One region of the Acinetobacter sp. ACNIH1 genome, then DNA from elsewhere that is predicted to be linked to it. Evidence: predicted binding sites of a transcription regulator. Region 1 holds the regulator's gene; the other holds the start of a gene.
What was found. The regulator PhoB, encoded in region 1, activates phosphate uptake and scavenging genes when phosphate is short. The targets are predictions, from matches to a motif close to TGTCATNAANCTGTCATAA.
Positions count from the first base shown of each region.

Region 2: the regulator PhoB is predicted to act here: its motif matches at 2,113-2,131, upstream of C3F22_RS09965 (inorganic phosphate transporter).

Region 1 is NZ_CP026420.1:3,167,747-3,177,648, reverse strand. Features, by position in the region: gene C3F22_RS15430 (SDR family NAD(P)-dependent oxidoreductase) at 1-295, opposite strand, end outside; gene C3F22_RS15425 (TetR/AcrR family transcriptional regulator) at 515-1,207, shown strand; gene phoB (phosphate regulon transcriptional regulator PhoB) at 1,429-2,139, shown strand; gene phoR (phosphate regulon sensor histidine kinase PhoR) at 2,164-3,522, shown strand; gene C3F22_RS15410 (glutathione S-transferase) at 3,575-4,225, opposite strand; gene C3F22_RS15405 (OsmC family protein) at 4,345-4,743, opposite strand; gene C3F22_RS15400 (pirin family protein) at 4,776-5,723, opposite strand; gene C3F22_RS15395 (GGDEF domain-containing protein) at 6,220-7,572, shown strand; partial or broken gene C3F22_RS18790 (GGDEF domain-containing protein) at 7,732-8,955, shown strand; gene guaA (glutamine-hydrolyzing GMP synthase) at 9,025-9,902, opposite strand, start outside.
Region 2 is NZ_CP026420.1:2,023,818-2,033,719, forward strand. Features, by position in the region: gene C3F22_RS09965 (inorganic phosphate transporter) at 446-2,065, opposite strand; gene metH (methionine synthase) at 2,582-6,268, shown strand; one part of gene C3F22_RS09980 (IS3-like element ISAba22 family transposase) at 6,777-7,035, shown strand; one part of gene C3F22_RS09980 (IS3-like element ISAba22 family transposase) at 7,035-7,942, shown strand; gene C3F22_RS09990 (IS256 family transposase) at 8,202-9,410, shown strand; gene C3F22_RS18410 (hypothetical protein) at 9,740-9,902, shown strand, end outside.

The sequences.
Region 1 (9,902 bases):
CGGTAGAACTAAGAGCTACACCAGCATTGTTAAAGATCATATTCACGCTGCCATGATCTTTCTCGACCTCAGCGGCCCAAGCGTGCATTTCTTCCAGATTAGCCACATTGACCTTTTTGGTTGTGACACGAACAGCAGTACCTTTCAGCAGCTCAACGGTTTTAGCCAGGCCCTGTTCATTCACATCACTGAGTGCTAAATGACAGCCCTGCTTTGCTAAAAGCACCGCAAGTTGTTGACCGATACCTGAACCTGCACCAGTAATGGCCGCGACTTTATTATTAAAATTTTTCATTGAATTTCCTTGATTAAAACACTGCCCTTTCATGACAGCCTGTTTTTCTGTCGCATAGGGATACAGCACACCGTTTCAATATAGTTTTGACAATCCTTATTGTCAATAATTCCAGCATGTCTCTACGGGCCAATTTTCAGGTTTGAATTTCAGCATAGGTCAAAGCCGGATTTATTGATAAGATACTTAAAATCTCAAGCACATGAGTCTATGGTCTTTATGACGGATGCAGTAAATTCAGGGCAAAAACTAGCAAGTAAAAGTAAAGAACGCCAGTTTAAAGGACTTTCCATGGCTGAACGTCAGCAGGCGCGTCGTGAAAAGCTGATTGAGGCCGGAATCGAGGCTTATGGCCGTCATGGTTTCTTTTCAGTCACAGTGAAGGATATCTGTAACGAAGCCAAACTGACTGAACGTTATTTTTATGAATCCTTTAAGAAAAGCGAACATCTGTTCCAGACTATTTTCCTCAAGCTGATTGACCAGTTACAGCAGAATGTCATGCAGGCCATGATGCAAGCCTCTTCTGATCCAAAGAAAATGATCGAAGCCGGTCTGACTGCCTTGCTAACGACCTTACGTGACAATCCGGGTATGGCACGAATTATTTATATCGATGCGATGCTGGTTCAGGAACTGCATAATCAGGCCACGATTCATGAAACCATGGGCCGTTTCGACCGTATGATTCAGGCCTTTGTCATGCTGATGATGCCGAACCTTAATCGTTCTGAACGAGAGATTTCCCTGGTCTCGACCGGACTTAATGGTTATGTCACCCAGATTGCGATTCGCTGGGTCATGAGCGGCTTTAAGCAGTCACTGGAAGAAATTCTGTCTTCCTGTAGTCTGGTATTCTTTGCTTTACTAGATACTTTGGGTACAGAAAAACCAGCGGATCCGGTTAAATAATTTTTAAATCAAGATAAGTTCCAGATAGATTTACTTGTAAGTGATCTACAATATTTTGAATTAAGACCCTCTTATAAAATAACAGCTTAAATTGTGACAAATCTTTGCAAAAAGTCCCGGAACTACCTATTCTGCAATGATACTGTCATAATTAATCTTTGTAATAAGCCTGTCATAAATATAAAACGGTCCACCGTTTGCATGAAATAGGGTATTGCGCTGTGAAAGATGACTACATTCTAATTGTTGATGATGAACTGCCGATTCGTGAAATGATCCACACTTCTCTGGATATGGCAGGCTTTCAATGTTTACAGGCAGAAGATGCCAAGCAGGCTCATCAAATGATTGTGGACCAGCGTCCAGCATTGATTTTGCTGGACTGGATGATGCCGGGTGGCGTCAGTGGTGTCGATCTATGTCGTCGTTTGAAACGTGATGAAAACCTGTCCGAAATCCCTGTCATCATGCTGACTGCGCGTGGTGAAGAAGATCATAAAGTTCAGGGACTGGACGCCGGTGCCGATGACTATATGACCAAGCCGTTTTCGACCCGTGAGCTGGTTTCACGTATTAAAGCTGTTTTACGTCGCTCCAATGCCCTTAGTGGTGAAAAATCTATTGATGCTAATGGATTGGTATTAGATCCAGTCAGTAAGCGTGTGAATTTTGGCAATACTATACTGGACATGGGACCCACTGAATATCGTCTCTTGGCATTTTTCATGACCCATCCGGAACGTGCTTATACCCGTGCGCAGTTGCTGGATCAGGTTTGGGGTGGCAACGTCTATATTGAAGACCGGACCATTGATGTGCATATCCGTCGCCTGCGCAAGGTACTCGAACCTTATGGCGCTGACCGCTATGTACAAACTGTGCGTGGCACCGGTTACCGTTTCTCGACCCGTGTCGATGTTGCACTCGGTTAATTGTTTTTAGGTAAATCTCGTTTTATGTATGAGCCCTATCCTGTTCCCGAACTGTCACACGAGCACAAAAGATTTCGTTACAGCAGCTTATGGGATTTTGCCAAGCAAGATTTACGTCTCCTTCTTTTCTTCCTAGTAATTGCCAGTTGTATTGGCCTAGGCATCGGTTATTTCTGGATCTGTATCGTTCTGGCCTTTGTTGCCTTCTTTGGTACACAGTTGCGTTCACTCTACCTGGTCAATGAATGGATCTCGAACCGTCCCTATGATGTACCGCCAAATATCAACGGAATCTGGGGCGCTTTACTGTTTAATGTTTATCGGGCCCAGCGTCAGGAACGCGTTGTTCAGGCTGAAATGGTCGAGCTGATTGACCGTGCACAGTCCTCGCTAGTCGCCCTTCAAGAAGCTGTAGTGCTGATTGATGAAAACCAGCAGATTGAATGGTGGAATCCAGCGGCAGGACGTTTACTAGGGATTGGTCAGGAAGATCGCGGCCGTAATATCCTGAGTTTGTTACGTCAGCCAAATTTCATTGATTACTATCATCATATTGATAATGCACCTGATGGCCTTAAAATGAAGTCTTCGATATTAGAAGATCATTATGTGCAAATCAAAATGACCCGTTTTGGCGGTGAAAGCCGCTTACTGGTCGCTTATGATGTGACCCGGATGCATAATCTGGAACAGATGCGTAAGGACTTCGTCGATAATATTTCGCACGAACTGCGTACACCTTTAACTGTGCTCAGCGGCTATATCGAAACCTTTACCGATCAGGAAGATATTAGCCCGCGCTGGAAACGCGCCTTTGACCAGATGCAGTCTCAGACCCGTCGCATGAATGCACTGGTGAATGACCTGTTACTGCTATCCCGTCTGGAAAATGACAAGAATATTGCCAAGAACCAGATTATTGACATGCCGAATCTGATGAACCAGCTGTTTGATGATGCGCAAGCCTATAACGTGGATTATGGCCATACCCTAAATCTGGATATTGACAGTCACTGTGACCTGATCGGCTCAGATATGGAAATTGCCAGTGCCTTTAGTAACCTGATTACCAATGCCATCAAGTACACGCCTAAAGGTGGAACCGTGACCATGGGCTGGCATGATGATGGTGAATCGGCCTATTTTGTCGTAGAAGATACCGGAATTGGGATTGATCCTAAACACTTGCCACGTTTGACCGAACGTTTCTACCGGGTAGATTCTGACCGTAGCCGCCGTACTGGTGGCACAGGACTGGGGCTAGCGATTGTGAAGCATGTACTGATGCAACATCAGGCCCAGCTCGAAATTGATTCCCGTGAAAATCAGGGATCCACCTTTAAGGTGATTTTTCCTAAAGAACGTCTCAGTTTCCCGGACTGATTCAAAAATAAAAAAAGGTGCAAGTCGCACCTTTTCTTTTTTAGCGAAGGTTTTAAGACTTTAATGCCTGCTCTTTGGATAAGGCCCGGAAATAAGCTGCTCGATGCGAGATCCGTTCCAGATAGGCTTGAATCGCCGGATAACTTTTACCAGTACGGCTTTGCATGGCTTCGAGTGGGAAGCTCATCTGAATATCCGCAAAACTGAAACGACCGGCAAAATATTCATGCTGGCTTAAATGATCTTCCAGAAACTGGATATGGTCTTTTAGACGGCTTTGTACAAATTGCTTTTTCACTCCTTCACAAATTGTTTTAGCAACCGGACGAACTAAAAATGGCACTTGCTCAGGAACTTTGGTCATCACCAGTTGCATGACCAGCAAAGGCATCAAAGACCCTTCTGCATAATGCATCCAGTAACGGTATTGCGCCTTGTTCTCGGCACTGATCGGCTGAAACTGATGGGTCGAATCATAGGTTTCTTGGAGATACTCCAGAATAGCGGCAGACTCAGCCAGTACCAGATTCTGATCTTCCAGAATCGGGACTTTACCCAGAGGATGAACCTGTTTCAAAGAAGGCGGAGCAGAATAGTTTGGCAGGCGTTTGTAATACTTGATCTCATAATCAAGTTCCAGCTCTTCCAAGGCCCACATGATTCGAAATGATCTTGATTGTTCGAGATGATGTAAAACACGCATATTAGACTCATGATTTTATTGTTATTACTGCGTGAGCATAGCAAAAAGTCCAGATCTGATTAAAGAGTTTATTAGTCTACTTACATTTTCCCTACCGGATATAGCGTACCCTCTTTAGCTTAAATCAGGCTAGTGCGAATCTCCAGACTGCGTAACAGGGTTTTGGTCACCGGGGTTTTGGCACAAATCTCCAGAATTTTCTGCTGCAAAGCCGAATCATGAACAGTATCAAAACTTAAGCGTCGTTCAATCCATTCCTGCCCTTCTTTATTAGCAAAAAATTCTGCTTCAACCTGAAAGTCGCCCAGTTCAATATTCTTATGCTTGGCATACATGCGCAAAGTAATCATGGTGCAAGAGATCAGACTGCCTAAAAGTAGATCATAAGGTGCAGGACCTGCATCCTGCCCGCCGAAGGATTCAGGTTTATCGGTCAGGTAATGATGCTGGCCATGACTGATTTCTCCCTGCCACGGTATGGTTAAGCTCTGTATTTTGGCAATTGCGATACGGGCCATACTGATCCTTTGTTCTTATGATTATGTAAAAGTTATTTGGAAGCTCGCATATGTTCCGGAAATGCCGGTGCTTCCATACGTGGGCCATCATAGCTTGGAATGGTGCCAAAACGCGGGTGTCCCATCATCCACTGTTCACGGGCCAGCTTAAGTTCTTCCACATCACGACCCACCAGATTCCACCACAATAAAATAGGGCTTTCAAACGGCTCTCCACCAATCAGCAGGACTCGTCCACCGGCATGAATTTCGACATCCACATGCTGTAATCCGGGTTCAAGAATCACCATATTATCTTCAGTCAGTTCATGCCCATTAATACTTGCCAGCCCCTCAAGGGCCATAAAACCATATTCAAATCTTGGATCTAAACTCAGACGGGCACGGGTACTTTCAGCAGCGAATAGATTCACCCCCAAAAGTTCGGTATGAACCTTAACTGGTGATAGTGTATCCAGAAATTCCCCGACCAGGACCGTACATTGAATGCCCTGTTCTTCGATCACAGGTAATTCCGAATAATGATCAAACGCCGGAGCCATATTGATCTTGTCATCAGGCAGGGCGATCCAGAGCTGTGCTGCATGCATTTTGGTTTCAGTTTCCGGTGAAACCTCTGTATGCGAAATGCCATAGCCTGAAGTCATCAGATTAACCTGTTTCGGCCGGATCAATTGCCGGTTACCCAGACTGTCACTATGCATCATGGTGCCTTCAATCATCCAGGTAAAAGTTTGCAGGCCAATATGCGGATGCGGTCCGATATCCAGACCATCTCCCTGAGGAAATTGAGTGGGACCGGCATGATCCAGAAAACACCAGGCGCCAATCATGCGTTTATGCCGACTCGGCAAGGCGCGTTTAATGACGGTTCCCTGCCCGATTTCCGCACGCCGTAAAGGAACTTCCTGTATGAACTGATTGATATACTTTTCACAATCATCTGAATTTGACAGTTCAATATCATTATTATTCGACATGGTTGAGCTGACCTCGGCAAGTTCATTCTGGCTGTATGCTGTATCAAGACATCTTTCCCTGATCATCACAAGATGTCTACCTCATAGAACAATGTACCGCGTCTACCCGCAAAATCTATCTTTGGAAATATTTCGATACGTATAAAATGTGCTACTCATCAGAACAGTTCAGATACTTAAAAGCTTCAGTCTTCCAAAGACTGTAATCAAGATCTTGGTTATGAATTATATAATCATTCAAGTAACCAGCATTATCTCGTTTAAATCAACTTATTCATCCTGCTCATGTTTCACGTGAAACGCTCATTTTTATTTATATAAACTTTTAAAATCAGCAATCTATAAAAATGTGATCCGTCTAGCTTTATGTTCACAAAAACAAAAATTTTGTTACGTTTTCTTTTTAAAAATCGTGCTACCCCCTGATTCTAGGGAGATTGTTTTTTATTCATTTGGTTCATAATAAGGCCCAATAAAAATAAGATTGGATCAGGATATGTCATCCTCGAATGAAAATATATATTCAACGGCGAATATGTCTTTTCAAAACTCGACCACGGATAGATCATTAAAGTTGGCCGAATGTGATCTGCAAAATCGCCAGTTAATTGAAGATGCGCTTGTACATCGCGCTGCACCTATTCCTGTGCAATTCCAGCAGTACTTTTATAACTATCTTTATGTGCATCGTCATCAAAATCTTCGCCAGATTAATTACATGGCACAGATCGCCTTTTTGCTGTATTTCTTTGCCGATATTTTTATTATTCCTGATATGTTTTTCCTGTCTGGACTGATCCGGGTATCACTGGTCATTGCTGTCATGTTTTGCTGTTATTACCTGTTTAAGCATCAAAAGAATATCCGGGTTCTGGACATGATTTTGCCTGTGGGCACGACTGTGGCTGCAGCGACCTGGATTGGCCTGCTCCTGCTGTCGAGCAGCCCGCATGTGTCGACTTATATCTATGCTTCTGCGATCTTTATTTTAATTACCAACCTCTGTGTACAGACCGAGTTTAAGGGTGCGCTGTATTGTTCTATTTTTATCGCCCTGTTTATCATGATTGGGGTAACCCATCTCATGAGTCTATCGCAGGCCTTTATTTTCACCGTTGTTTTCACACCTCTCTGGGCGTTTAGTATTTATATCAACTGGAATAATATCATCAACATACGGCGATCTTTTCTACGCACTTTGCTGGATGAATGGAATTATCAAACCTTAAAGAATCTTGCCCATACTGATGATCTGACCCAATTATTTAATCGTCGTCATTTTGTGGATATGGCGGAACGTTCAATCCACCAATGGCCAAAGCCTGCCAGCACCTGCCTATTGATGTTTGATGTCGATTATTTCAAGAGAATCAATGACAACTATGGCCATGATGTGGGTGACCGGGTGCTACAACTGATTGCTGAAATTACCCGTAAAGAAATGCGCTCTAGCGATGTACTGGCACGTTTTGGTGGAGAAGAATTTATTGCCTTGCTGGAAGATACCCAGCTACAGGATTGCCTGATGATTGCAGAACGGATTCGCTGCTCGATTCAAAAGCAGGTGATGCACATCAATCCCGACCAGAAAATCCAGTTCACGATCTCCATTGGTATTGCTGAACTTGAATCTCCACAACAGGAACTTGAAGACCTGATTAAGCATGCGGATATTGCGCTTTACGAAGCCAAAAAAGCAGGACGAAATCGGATTCGGGTCTATCATCCTAATATGCTGCAACCGACTAAACCGCTCTCTCCAAATCCCTGGAATGTATTTAAACCACTGAATAAACAGGAGCAGTCTGGCGCTCATCATAAAGCGAAACAGTTTTGGTCTGCTTTGTAAGTTGAGAGCAAAACCAAGATTGTTAGACAAGAATTTAAGAATTAGACCTAAATCTGTTTGTGATGCTTTTCAAATAATTTCTAAAAGAATAGAATATTTTTCATACAAATATAAATATTCATCTTATTCATTTCTTTAGATTTAATGTAGGAAGGCGGCATGCCAGATAAATATGAAGAAGAAGTTCGCCTCCTGCTTCAGGATGCCCTTCAAGATCCTCTTGTTCGTATTCCTGGGTCTTTAAAACCTGCCTACTTCAGCTATCAGAAACAGCTCACTTTAAAATATCTGTTACAGGTGAACCTATTCGCACAGGTGGCATATGCCTCCTACACCCTTGCCGATATTCTGGTGCTAAATGACATTATGAATTTGCTCATTCTGACCAAGCTAGGCTATACCTTGGTAATTCTACTGATTACCATCTGGATGTATCATTTTTACCGGAATTTGCCTGTATTTGACCTGCTGTTGCCGACCTCGATTATCGGGGCAAGTGCAATCTGGTTTTTTAATCTGAATCAGTGTGAAAGTCCGCATACGTTCATTTATCAATATGCTTCACTGGTCTTTATTGTCCTGGCCAATCTATGTGTACAGATTCGCTTCTGGCCTAGCCTGATTAATTCCGGTCTGATTACACTGGTGATTTATATTGGTGTGTATTTCAATACCCAAGCTAATCTGTATCAGATGTTCTTGTTTTCCCTGATCTATATGCCGGCATTGACCTTCAGTTTATATATCAGTTGAAGCTCTACACTAAAATCCCGTTTGGTATTCCTGCAACATACCCTGAATGAATATCATCGTCAGACTTTTGAAAATCTCGCCCATACTGACTCGCTGACAGGCCTGAATAATAGACGCTGTTATGAATATCTGATACAACAGCTGATCCAAAACAATCTTAAACAGCCTGCTCCAATCAGTTTGCTGGTCTTTGATGCCGATCATTTCAAGCAGATCAATGACCGTTATGGACATGATGTTGGAGATCAGGTATTGCAGATGATTGCGCAGGCCACACGCAATGAAATGCGGCGTCATGATGTGCTGGCACGCTATGGGGGTGAAGAATTTATCGCATGCCTTACTGAAACTTCACTAGATGATGCACTCAAAATTGCCGAGCGTTTAAGACACAAAATCGAGAATATTATGGTCAATCTGAAACATGGGCATCATCTCGATTTCACCGTTTCAATTGGTGCAGCCATTCTGGAAAGTAGTGAAACAGATTTAATGGCGCTGATTAAATAGGCTGATATTGCCCTGTATCAGGCTAAAGCCAATGGTCGGAACCGAGTCGAGTGTTATGATCCTGAACTTGACCAAGGTTTGCTTGGAGAACTTCAAAACTGGCAGGTTAAACCGGCTTAAATGTCATTTCAAAAATAATAAAAAAGAGCGCCGAAGCGCTCTTTTTTATAGGTAATTTTCGTTAGAAAATTACTCCCATTCAATTGTTGCTGGTGGCTTAGATGAAACGTCATATACCACACGAGAAACTTCAGCAATTTCGTTCATGATACGTGTAGAAATACGGTCTACCAGGTCATATGGAAGATGTGCAAAACGCGCTGTCATAAAGTCGATGGTTTCAACTGCACGAAGTGCAATTACCCATGCATAACGACGGCCATCACCGACCACACCCACAGATTTCACTGGTTGGAATACGGCAAAAGCTTGAGCAGTTTTGTCGTACCAGCCGCTTGCGCGAAGTTCTTGCATGAAGATGTCATCAGCAAGGCGAAGAATATCAGCATATTCTTTTTTCACTTCACCCAGAATACGAACACCAAGGCCTGGACCTGGGAACGGATGACGATAGATCATGCTGTGTGGCAAGCCTAGAGTTGTACCCAATTTACGTACTTCATCTTTAAACAGGTCACGCAATGGTTCAACCAGGTCAAATGCCAAATCTTCAGGCAAGCCACCTACGTTGTGATGCGACTTGATGACATGTGCCTTACCTTGTTTGCTGGCAGCAGATTCAATCACATCTGGATAAATCGTACCTTGTGCAAGGAAGGTTACGCCATCGAGCTTACGCGCTTCTTCAGCAAAGACTTCGATAAATTCGCGACCGATGATTTTACGTTTTTTCTCTGGATCAACTTCGCCAGCCAAAGCAGAAAGGAAACGGTCTTCAGCATCAGCGCGGATCACGCGGATCCCCATGTTGTCTGCAAACATCTGCATCACTTGATCGCCTTCGTTCAAACGAAGCAGACCGTTGTCTACAAATACGCAAGTCAACTGATCGCCAATTGCTTTGTGCAAAAGCGCAGCTACAACTGATGAATCCACACCACCTGAAA
Region 2 (9,902 bases), 1.1 Mb from region 1:
CTGAAATAAAGATGAAATCAATTTTATTGGTCAGGTGACATGGATGTCGCCGTTAGGCTGTCTTGCGTATCTTTCACAAGCAGTGCTTGTAAAGATACTCAGGAAGTATCATCAGCCTAACAAAAGATTTTTGTTACCTTGCGAAGTGCACTTCTCATCTTTCAAAAGTAAGACTAAGAAATACTCATTTTTTACATTTAGTTGAAATTAGCTATTAATCTCTCTATTGAAAGTACTTTTACCCTTCTGATTACCCTCACCCCCTTGCGCAGCAATGCTACTCATCCCATAGGGAGAGGGAGCATCATCCCTTATATTTCTAAAAGCCATGAGATAATAAAAAGTCTCTTATTTTCAGAAAGAAAATCGCTATTTCTTAAGGCTAAAACTTTTCTAGCACCCATAAAAAAACGCTGCCTAAGCAGCGTTTTTTACATCGAATTTCTTAGAACACTTTCAATAGAATCCAGTACAAACCACCTGATAAACAGATCGTTGCTGGCAAGGTGAATACCCAAGCAGACAGAATCGATTTCACCATTTTGAAGTTCAAGCCAGACTTATTCGCCACCATGGTACCTGCAACCGCAGAGTTCAGAACGTGAGTAGTAGAAACCGGCATACCAAAGCCATCAGCAGCTGCAATTGTAGACATGGCAACCAACTCAGCAGACATGCCCTGACCATAAGTCATATGTTCTTTACCGATCCGTTCACCAACCGTCACGACAATTCGTTTCCAGCCGACCATCGTTCCCAGACCAAGTGCCAAGGCTGTTGCGACTTTTACCCAGGTCGGAATGTATTGCAGGAATGAATCCAGATTGTCACGGTATTCGTCGACGGTTTTTTCCTGAGCCTCGCTCATTGCCGGTAAAGCTTCTGCTTTATCCAGACGTTTAAACGCTGTGGTGCTCAGGTACATATCATTACGGAATTCTGAAACTTGCGTTTCTGGGACATCTTTAATATTGCTGTAGCTACCGACTTTATCACCCAAGTGATCCGTCAAGCTTGCCAGTGCAGGAACAACCTCAGCATTCAATTCTTTAGTTTGAATGTATGTGGTAATGATGGCACGAGCCTTCTCATCCGGAATATCTTCATGCTGCGGATAAATCGCATCAGCCGTTTGCGCAGACAACTGGCCAAAAGACTGGATATGAGCTGCATCCAGATTTTTGTTCAGTGAATATGCCAAAGGTACACAGCCGATCAGGATCAACATGATCAGACCCATACCTTTTTGACCATCGTTTGAACCGTGCGCGAAGCTTACACCTGTACAGGTAAAGATCAGAATGGCACGAATCAGCGGTGGCGGTGGCTTGTTCCCTTCAGGTGGCTTGAACAGTTCAAGCTGCTTTCTGAAGATCTTTTTCACCAGCAGAAATAGCACTCCAGCAAAAGCAAAACCGATCAAAGGTGAGAACAGCAATGCTTTACCGACTTTCAGCACCTGCTCCATATCCACACCGGAAGCACCACCACCTGAATTTAGCAGGTAGTTCATGATGCCTACACCCAGAATCGAACCGATCAGGGTATGTGAACTGGAAGCAGGAATGCCAAGAAACCAGGTGCCCAGATTCCAGAGAATCGCAGCGATCAGCATGGCAAAGACCATGGCAAAACCGGCACCTGTGCCGACATTCATGATCAGTTCGACAGGCAATAATGCAATGATTCCGTATGCAACAGCACCACTGGCCACCATTACCCCAAGGAAATTACAGAAACCTGCCCACATGACTGCAACCGGTGCAGATAATGCATTGGTATAAATCACGGTGGCAACCGCATTGGCCGTGTCGTGGAAACCGTTGACGAATTCAAAGCCCAGCGCAATGAATAACGCCGTGCCTAAAAGAATCATTGAATACAGACCGATCGGTGGAATATGAGCTAAATCTGAGGTCAATTGGAAGCCGATATAGATCAGCGTGGAGATAATTAGAGTCAGAAACACCGGCATAAAAAATTTCGGTGTTGGCACATGAACATTGGCCGGCTTATCAGAAGGCGACTGTTGTGCTGAACCTAAGGGAGTTTGATTAGAATTCATGCAAGCAGGAATAGAGGATTCAAGAATCCCCATATTGTTCAATTAAATTGTGACAATTATATGACAAAGTGCTGTCATATAAACCAGTTTTTTAGACTTTCTCGTTGCCGTTTATCCTGTAACCACATGCTCTAAATTTTAAAAATATACAAATATAATCAATTATTTATTAAAAATAAAACGCTTGAATCGCCCAGCTTTATTCATGTTTTGCAATATATCTGATCATTCCTACCCGGCTGTCATATTTCCGAGCCTGTCATATTTGATTAAAGATTAGCTTTGTTATATGACACTCTGATGAAAGCTGCTTACATTTTATTTTCCAGTCGCACGCTTTTATCAAGAACTTTAATTTCCAGATTTCCATCTGTTTTCAACTTTCTATACCGGCTTGAGTTTCTTTATCAAATTTTCATATCAAGCATATCCAGCATTCTGTATAAGCGTTACAGAAAACTGCGCACTAATCTGTTAAGATTATTGCCGTTTTTGATGCTTACTGAGAAAGTTTGAATGTCCACACTTGCCACCCTAAAAGAACTTCTTGCCAAGAGAATTTTAATTATCGATGGTGCGATGGGTACCATGATCCAACGCCATAAATTGGAAGAAGCCGATTATCGTGGTGAGCGTTTTGCTGATTGGGCATACGACCTTAAAGGCAATAACGACTTACTTGTGCTGACTCAGCCACAGATTATTCAAGGCATTCATGAAGCATATCTTGAAGCTGGTGCCGATATTATTGAAACCAATACCTTTAATGGTACCCGTGTTTCAATGTCTGACTATCACATGGAAGATCTGGTTCCTGAGATCAACCGTGAAGCGGCGCGTCTGGCTAAAGAAGCTTGTGCAAAATATTCAACGCCGGAAAAACCACGTTTTGTGGCAGGTGTGATTGGACCGACATCACGAACCACTTCTATTTCTCCAAATGTAAATGACCCTGCCTTCCGTAATATCACTTTTGACGAATTGAAAGTGAATTACATCGAATCAACCAAGGCCTTGATTGAGGGTGGTGTCGATATCATCCTGATCGAAACTGTGTTCGATACTTTAAATGCCAAAGCTGCGATCTTTGCAGTGCAGGAAGTGTTTAAAGAACTTGGCACTGAATTGCCAATCATGATTTCCGGTACGATTACCGATGCGTCTGGTCGTACCCTGACTGGTCAAACTGCAGAAGCGTTCTGGAACTCGATGCGTCATGCAGAACCAATTTCGATTGGTTTTAACTGTGCTCTAGGTGCAGATGCCATGCGTCCACACGTAAAAACTGTATCTGACGTTGCTGATACCTTTGTTTCAGCACATCCGAATGCCGGCTTACCAAATGCTTTCGGTGGTTATGATGAAACTCCAGAAGAAACTGCAGCTTTCATTAAAGAATTTGCGGAAAGTGGTCTGATCAACATCACTGGTGGTTGTTGTGGTACGACACCAGATCACATCCGTGCGATTGCTCAAGCCGTTGAAGGTATTGCGCCGCGTAAAGTGCCAGAAATTGAGCCAGCATGCCGTTTAAGTGGTTTGGAACCATTTAACATCACTAAAGATTCATTGTTCGTTAACGTCGGTGAACGTACCAACGTCACTGGTTCGAAAAAATTCCTGCGTCTGATCAAAGAAGAGAACTTTGCCGAAGCTTTAGATGTTGCGCGTCAACAGGTTGAAGCCGGTGCACAGATCATCGACATCAACATGGATGAAGGCATGCTCGATTCAGAAGGTGCGATGGTGCACTTCCTGAATCTGGTGGCATCTGAACCTGATATTTCTCGTGTGCCAATCATGATTGACTCCTCTAAATGGGAAATCATTGAAGCTGGTCTGAAATGCGTCCAAGGTAAAGCGGTTGTTAACTCGATTTCCCTGAAAGAAGGTTATGACGAGTTTGTAGAACGTGCCCGCCTCTGCCGTCAGTACGGTGCTGCGGTGATCGTGATGGCATTTGATGAAAATGGTCAGGCTGATACTGCGGAACGCAAAAAAGAAATCTGTAAGCGTTCTTATGACGTGCTGGTGAATGAGGTTGGCTTCCCGTCTGAAGATATCATCTTTGACCCGAACGTGTTTGCGGTAGCAACCGGTATCGAAGAACATAACAACTACGCAGTTGATTTCATCGAAGCGACTGGCTGGATCAAACAGAACCTGCCAAATGCGATGATCTCTGGTGGTATCTCAAACGTATCCTTCTCCTTCCGTGGGAATGAGCCGGTACGTGAAGCGATCCATGCGGTATTCCTGTACTACGGTATCCAGCAAGGCTTAACCATGGGTATCGTGAATGCTGGTCAGCTGGCGATTTATGATGACATCGACAAAGATCTGAAAGATGCGGTTGAAGATGTGATCCTGAACCGTAACCAGGGTGAAAGCGGAAATGAAGCAACTGAAAAATTACTTGAAATTGCTGAAAAATACCGTGGTCAAGGTGGCGCGCAAAAATCTGAAGAAAACCTTGAATGGCGTAATGAACCGGTTGAAAAGCGTCTTGAATATGCGTTGGTTAAAGGTATTACCACTTATATCGACCAAGATACTGAAGAAGCTCGCCTGAAAGCCGTTCGTCCACTTGACGTGATCGAAGGCCCATTAATGGCCGGTATGAACGTGGTCGGTGACCTGTTCGGTGCCGGTAAAATGTTCCTGCCACAGGTAGTGAAATCTGCACGTGTGATGAAACAGGCCGTGGCTTGGTTGAACCCGTACATCGAAGCAGAAAAAACTCAAGGCGAAGCCAAAGGTAAAATCCTGATGGCGACCGTAAAAGGCGACGTACATGACATCGGTAAGAATATCGTTGGCGTGGTACTGGGCTGTAACGGTTATGACGTGGTCGATCTTGGTGTCATGGTGCCATGTGAAAAAATTCTACAAACTGCGATTGATGAAAAAGTTGACATCATCGGTTTGTCTGGCCTGATCACCCCTTCACTAGACGAGATGGTGTTTGTTGCCAAAGAAATGCAGCGTAAAGGCTTTAACATTCCATTGATGATTGGTGGCGCGACGACTTCTAAAGCACATACTGCTGTGAAAATTGCCCCTCAATACCAGAATGATGGCGTGTACTACACAGCTGATGCATCTCGTGCTGTAGGTGTGGCAACTCAACTGCTATCTGCAGAAATGAAGCCAAAACTGGCAGCAGACTATACAGCGGATTATGAAAAAATCCGTACCCGTCTTGCCAACAAACAGCCAAAAGCTGCGAAGCTGTCTTATGCTGAATCGGTTGAAAATGGTTTTAAAATTGACTTCGACAAGAATGCACCATTTAAACCAAACTTCATTGGTTCACAGACGTTCATCAATTATCCTTTAGAAACTTTGGTGGAATACTTTGACTGGACACCGTTCTTCATTTCTTGGAGTCTTGCGGGCAAATTCCCGAAAATCCTTGAAGATGAAGTCGTTGGTGAAGCAGCACGTGACCTGTATGCACAAGCGCAAGCGATGTTGAAAGACATTATCGACAATAAACGTTTCGATGCGCGTGCAACGTTCAGCATCTACCCTGCAAATCGTACCGGTTCAGATACGGTTGCTGTGACTGATGAAGCTGGCAATGTAACGCATACCTTCGAGCACTTACGTCAGCAGTCTGACAAAGTCACTGGTAAAGCGAATTACTCTTTGGCTGACTTTATTGCACCGAAAGATGTAGCTCAGGATTACCTTGGCGGCTTTACCGTTTCGATCTTCGGTGCGGAAGAGCTGTCTCAGGAATATAAAGCCAAAGGTGATGACTATAATGCGATTATGGTTCAAGCCTTAGGTGACCGTTTTGCCGAAGCTTTTGCTGAGCATCTGCACCAGCGGATCCGTAAAGAGTTCTGGGGCTATCAGGCTGACGAAACTCTGGACAATGATGAATTGATCAAAGAGAAGTATGTCGGCATCCGTCCTGCACCGGGCTATCCTGCTTGTCCTGAACATTCTGAAAAAGCACCATTGTTCGACTGGTTAGGTACGACTGAGAAGATGGGGACTTACCTGACTTCTAGCTTTGCAATGTGGCCACCTTCATCAGTGAGCGGTTTCTATTATGCAAACCCTGAAACGGAATACTTTAACGTGGGCAAAATCTCTGGCGATCAACTAGAAGATTATGCGAAGCGTAAAGGTTGGATCTTGGATGAGGCGAAACGTTGGTTAGCGCCGAATTTGGATGATTCTGTGGTTTAAGGGTCATTTAGTTTCGATATAAAAAATCCCCTCGAGTGAGGGGATTTTTAATTTTGAATCTCCCCTAACCCCTCTTTTACAAAGAGGGGAATTTCACGCATCAAATTGATTACGTTATACCTCCTCCCTTTTTTAAAGGGAGGTTGGGAGGGATTAAACAGCTCTAAAAATTAAGTTATGATAAGTTATTAAAATTAAAGACAATCTCTAATATGGATCAATTTAATACAAGAGAAATAGCTTCTATCACTTGGGGAACTATATTTATCGTTGCATTAATATTTTTTTCCTTAAAAAATCCTCAGCTCAGAAATTCTCTTATAGCTTTGATCAAAGCTTTTTTTCAAACAAAAATCATTACTTCAATTATATTCACTACTTCATATCTAGCACTGATTATATTGCTTCTCTCCCAACTTAAAATTTGGGATTTTAGCCAGATTGATGTGTGCTGAAAAAACAGGAGGTTTTAACTTGGTAAACTAAACACACTCATCAGGAGTTTACCATGAGCAAGAAATACAAGACTTACACCACAGAATTTAAAGCTGAAGCCATCAAATTAATTGAAGCCAATCAAGGCAATGTCTCGGAAACAGCTAGACAACTTAGCATTTCAATGCAAACTCTTTCAAATTGGAATACCAAAGCAAAGGCTGGAACTTTAGCAGGTACAAAACAGTATTCACCTGATCTAAACGCTCTACTCGAAGAAAATAAAAAACTTAAACAACAGCTCAAAATAGCTGAAATGGAACGTGAATTTTTAAAAAAGGCAGCAGCGTACTTTGCCAAAGAAAGTCAGTAAGGTACGCCTATATGAAACAAAAAAGATATTCATTTCCAATTACCTTAATGGCTCGATTACTTCATGTTTCAGTTTCATGTTTTTATGATTGGCTCAAGAGAGGTGTGAGCAAAAGAACGATTCAACGAAATCAACAGACGATATTGGTGAAAATAGCCCATGAGGAGACAAGGCAGAGCTATGGTTATATTCGATTAACCAAATACTTACAAGCTCAGGGCATAAAAATGAGTATGTACGCTGTACGTCAGATAAAAGCGCTGAACCACCTGTATTGTAAGCGACACAAGCGTTTTAAAAGGACTACGAATAGTGACCATAATCGAGCGATCTATGAAAACCTGCTGGAGCAACAATTCTCAATGACTAGACCAAATCAAGCATGGTCAAGTGATATTACGTACATATGGACTGTTGAAGGATGGCTGTACTTAGCAGCGGTAAAAGACCTTTACACGAAGCAAGTGGTTGGCTATAGCTTAAATGAGCGCATGACAACACAGCTTGTTTGTAATGCGCTAAATATGGCTATTCACAATCAAAAACCAACCAAAGAACTGATTGTGCATTCAGACAGAGGAAGTCAATATTGCAGCCATGAATATCGAAATATACTTGAGCAATATGGTTTTCAAGGTTCAATGAGCAAGCGCGGAGACTGTTACGATAATGCACCGATTGAAAGCTTTTGGGGAATACTGAAAAATGAGTTAGTGCATCATTACAACTATCAAACCAGAGAAGAAGCCAAAGCAGATATTATAAAATACATTGAGTTATTTTATAATCATCGAAGAATTCAAAAGGGTTTGGGTTTTAAGACACCAAATCAAATGGCCGAAGACTTTTATAAGTTGGCTGCCTAAAATCTCCCAAGGGAAAGTCTCCTGATAATTCAGCGTATATCAGATTAAAAACACATTTTTTTGGTATATAACATTTGCGATAGGTACTTTATTCAATATAAATACAATTAGAGAAAATTCAAAAAATTTCTTTCTAAAAACAATAAAATCATCAATAAACTTAAGTATACTTCTTCAATTCATTGGAGACTGTAAATAAAACTGTGTAAACGCTTAAACTATCCCTCAACGCTGTTGGGGGGCAACACAGGTGTTTACCATGAAAGATGAAGCAATGCTGGCATTGGCAAAAGAATTTGCTAAGAACTTAAAAACAGAAGCTGACCTGAATAATTTCAGTAAAGCTTTAAAGAAACTCACCGTTGAAACTGCACTCAATGCTGAACTGACTGAACATTTAGGCTATGAGAAGAATAGTCCTCGTATAGGCAAAAATACACGTAATGGCTATACAACCAAACGGCTATTTACTGATGATGGTGAATTTGAACTAGACACGCCTAGAGATCGTGATGGCACTTTTGAGCCCCAGCTGATCAAGAAGAGTCAAACCCGTATCACACAAATGGATAGCCAAATCCTATCCCTATACGCCAAAGGCATGACGACACGAGATATCGTTGCCACATTCAAGGAAATGTACGATGCGGACGTCTCCCCAACGCTTATTTCCAAAGTGACGGATGCAGTTAAAGAACAAGTAATAGAATGGCAAAATCGACCATTGGATGCCCTTTATCCTATTGTCTATATGGATTGTATCGTCGTGAAAGTGCGTCAAGATAGTACGATTATTAACAAAGCGGTGTATCTGGCATTAGGTGTCAATACAGACGGACAGAAAGACTTATTAGGTATGTGGATGTCAGAAAACGAAGGTTCTAAATTTTGGCTCTCAGTCCTTACAGAACTGAAAAATCGTGGGTTAAAGGATATTCTGATTGCCTGCGTAGATGGACTGAAGGGCTTTCCTGATGCAATCAATACAATTTACCCTGATACGCATATTCAGTTGTGTATCATCCACATGGTACGCAACAACCTTAAATATGTGAGTTGGAAAGACTACAAAGCTGTCACAGCCGATTTAAAAAAGATATATCAAGCTGTTACAGAAGACGCAGCCTTACAGGCTTTAGATGAATTTGGACAAAAATGGGATGAGAAGTATCCTCAAATCAGCAAGTCATGGCTTGCCAACTGGTCGAATCTAAACACGTTTTTCGCTTATTCTATGGATATTCGCAAAGCGATTTACACGACGAATGCGATTGAATCATTGAACAGCGTTATCCGCCATGCAACCAAGAAAAGAAAAATCTTCCCAACTGATGATTCCGTGAAAAAGGTGGTATATTTAGCAATTATGGCAGCAAGCAAAAAATGGACGATGCCTATTCAGAATTGGAAAGCTGCCATGAATCGCTTTAGTATCATGTTTGAAGAGCGTGTAACCAAGTATTTTTAAAACTGTATTTACACAGAATTATTTACACCCTCTTCATTGTTAATTTTCATACATTTAATTTTTTCATAGAATTAATAGTAATTATTCCCTTTATTACTTTTTTAGCTATTTTGAGTACTGTTGCTAATGACAGTATAGAACAGCAGAAAGTTAAGAGAATTATTGACTACTTATTAACTGTTATTTTTTTCATTTTTTTGGTTCATTTTTTAATTAAGCTTTTTAGAGATTTCTCAAATTTTGCAAACCTCCAAACATTACAAGACTTCTTTATCCCAATCATTTTGACAATATTTTATTTACCATTTCTATGGGTTTTCCTTTTATATATGAAATATGAAGAAATATTCGTAAGACTTCAATTTTTTGTCGAAGATAAAAAGCTCATTCCCATTACAAAATTTTCTTTAGTTTTAAATTTTAGAGCACATGAAGAATTGATTGATGAATGGTTTCATCATATCAAAATCCATAAAATCGCAAATTATAAAC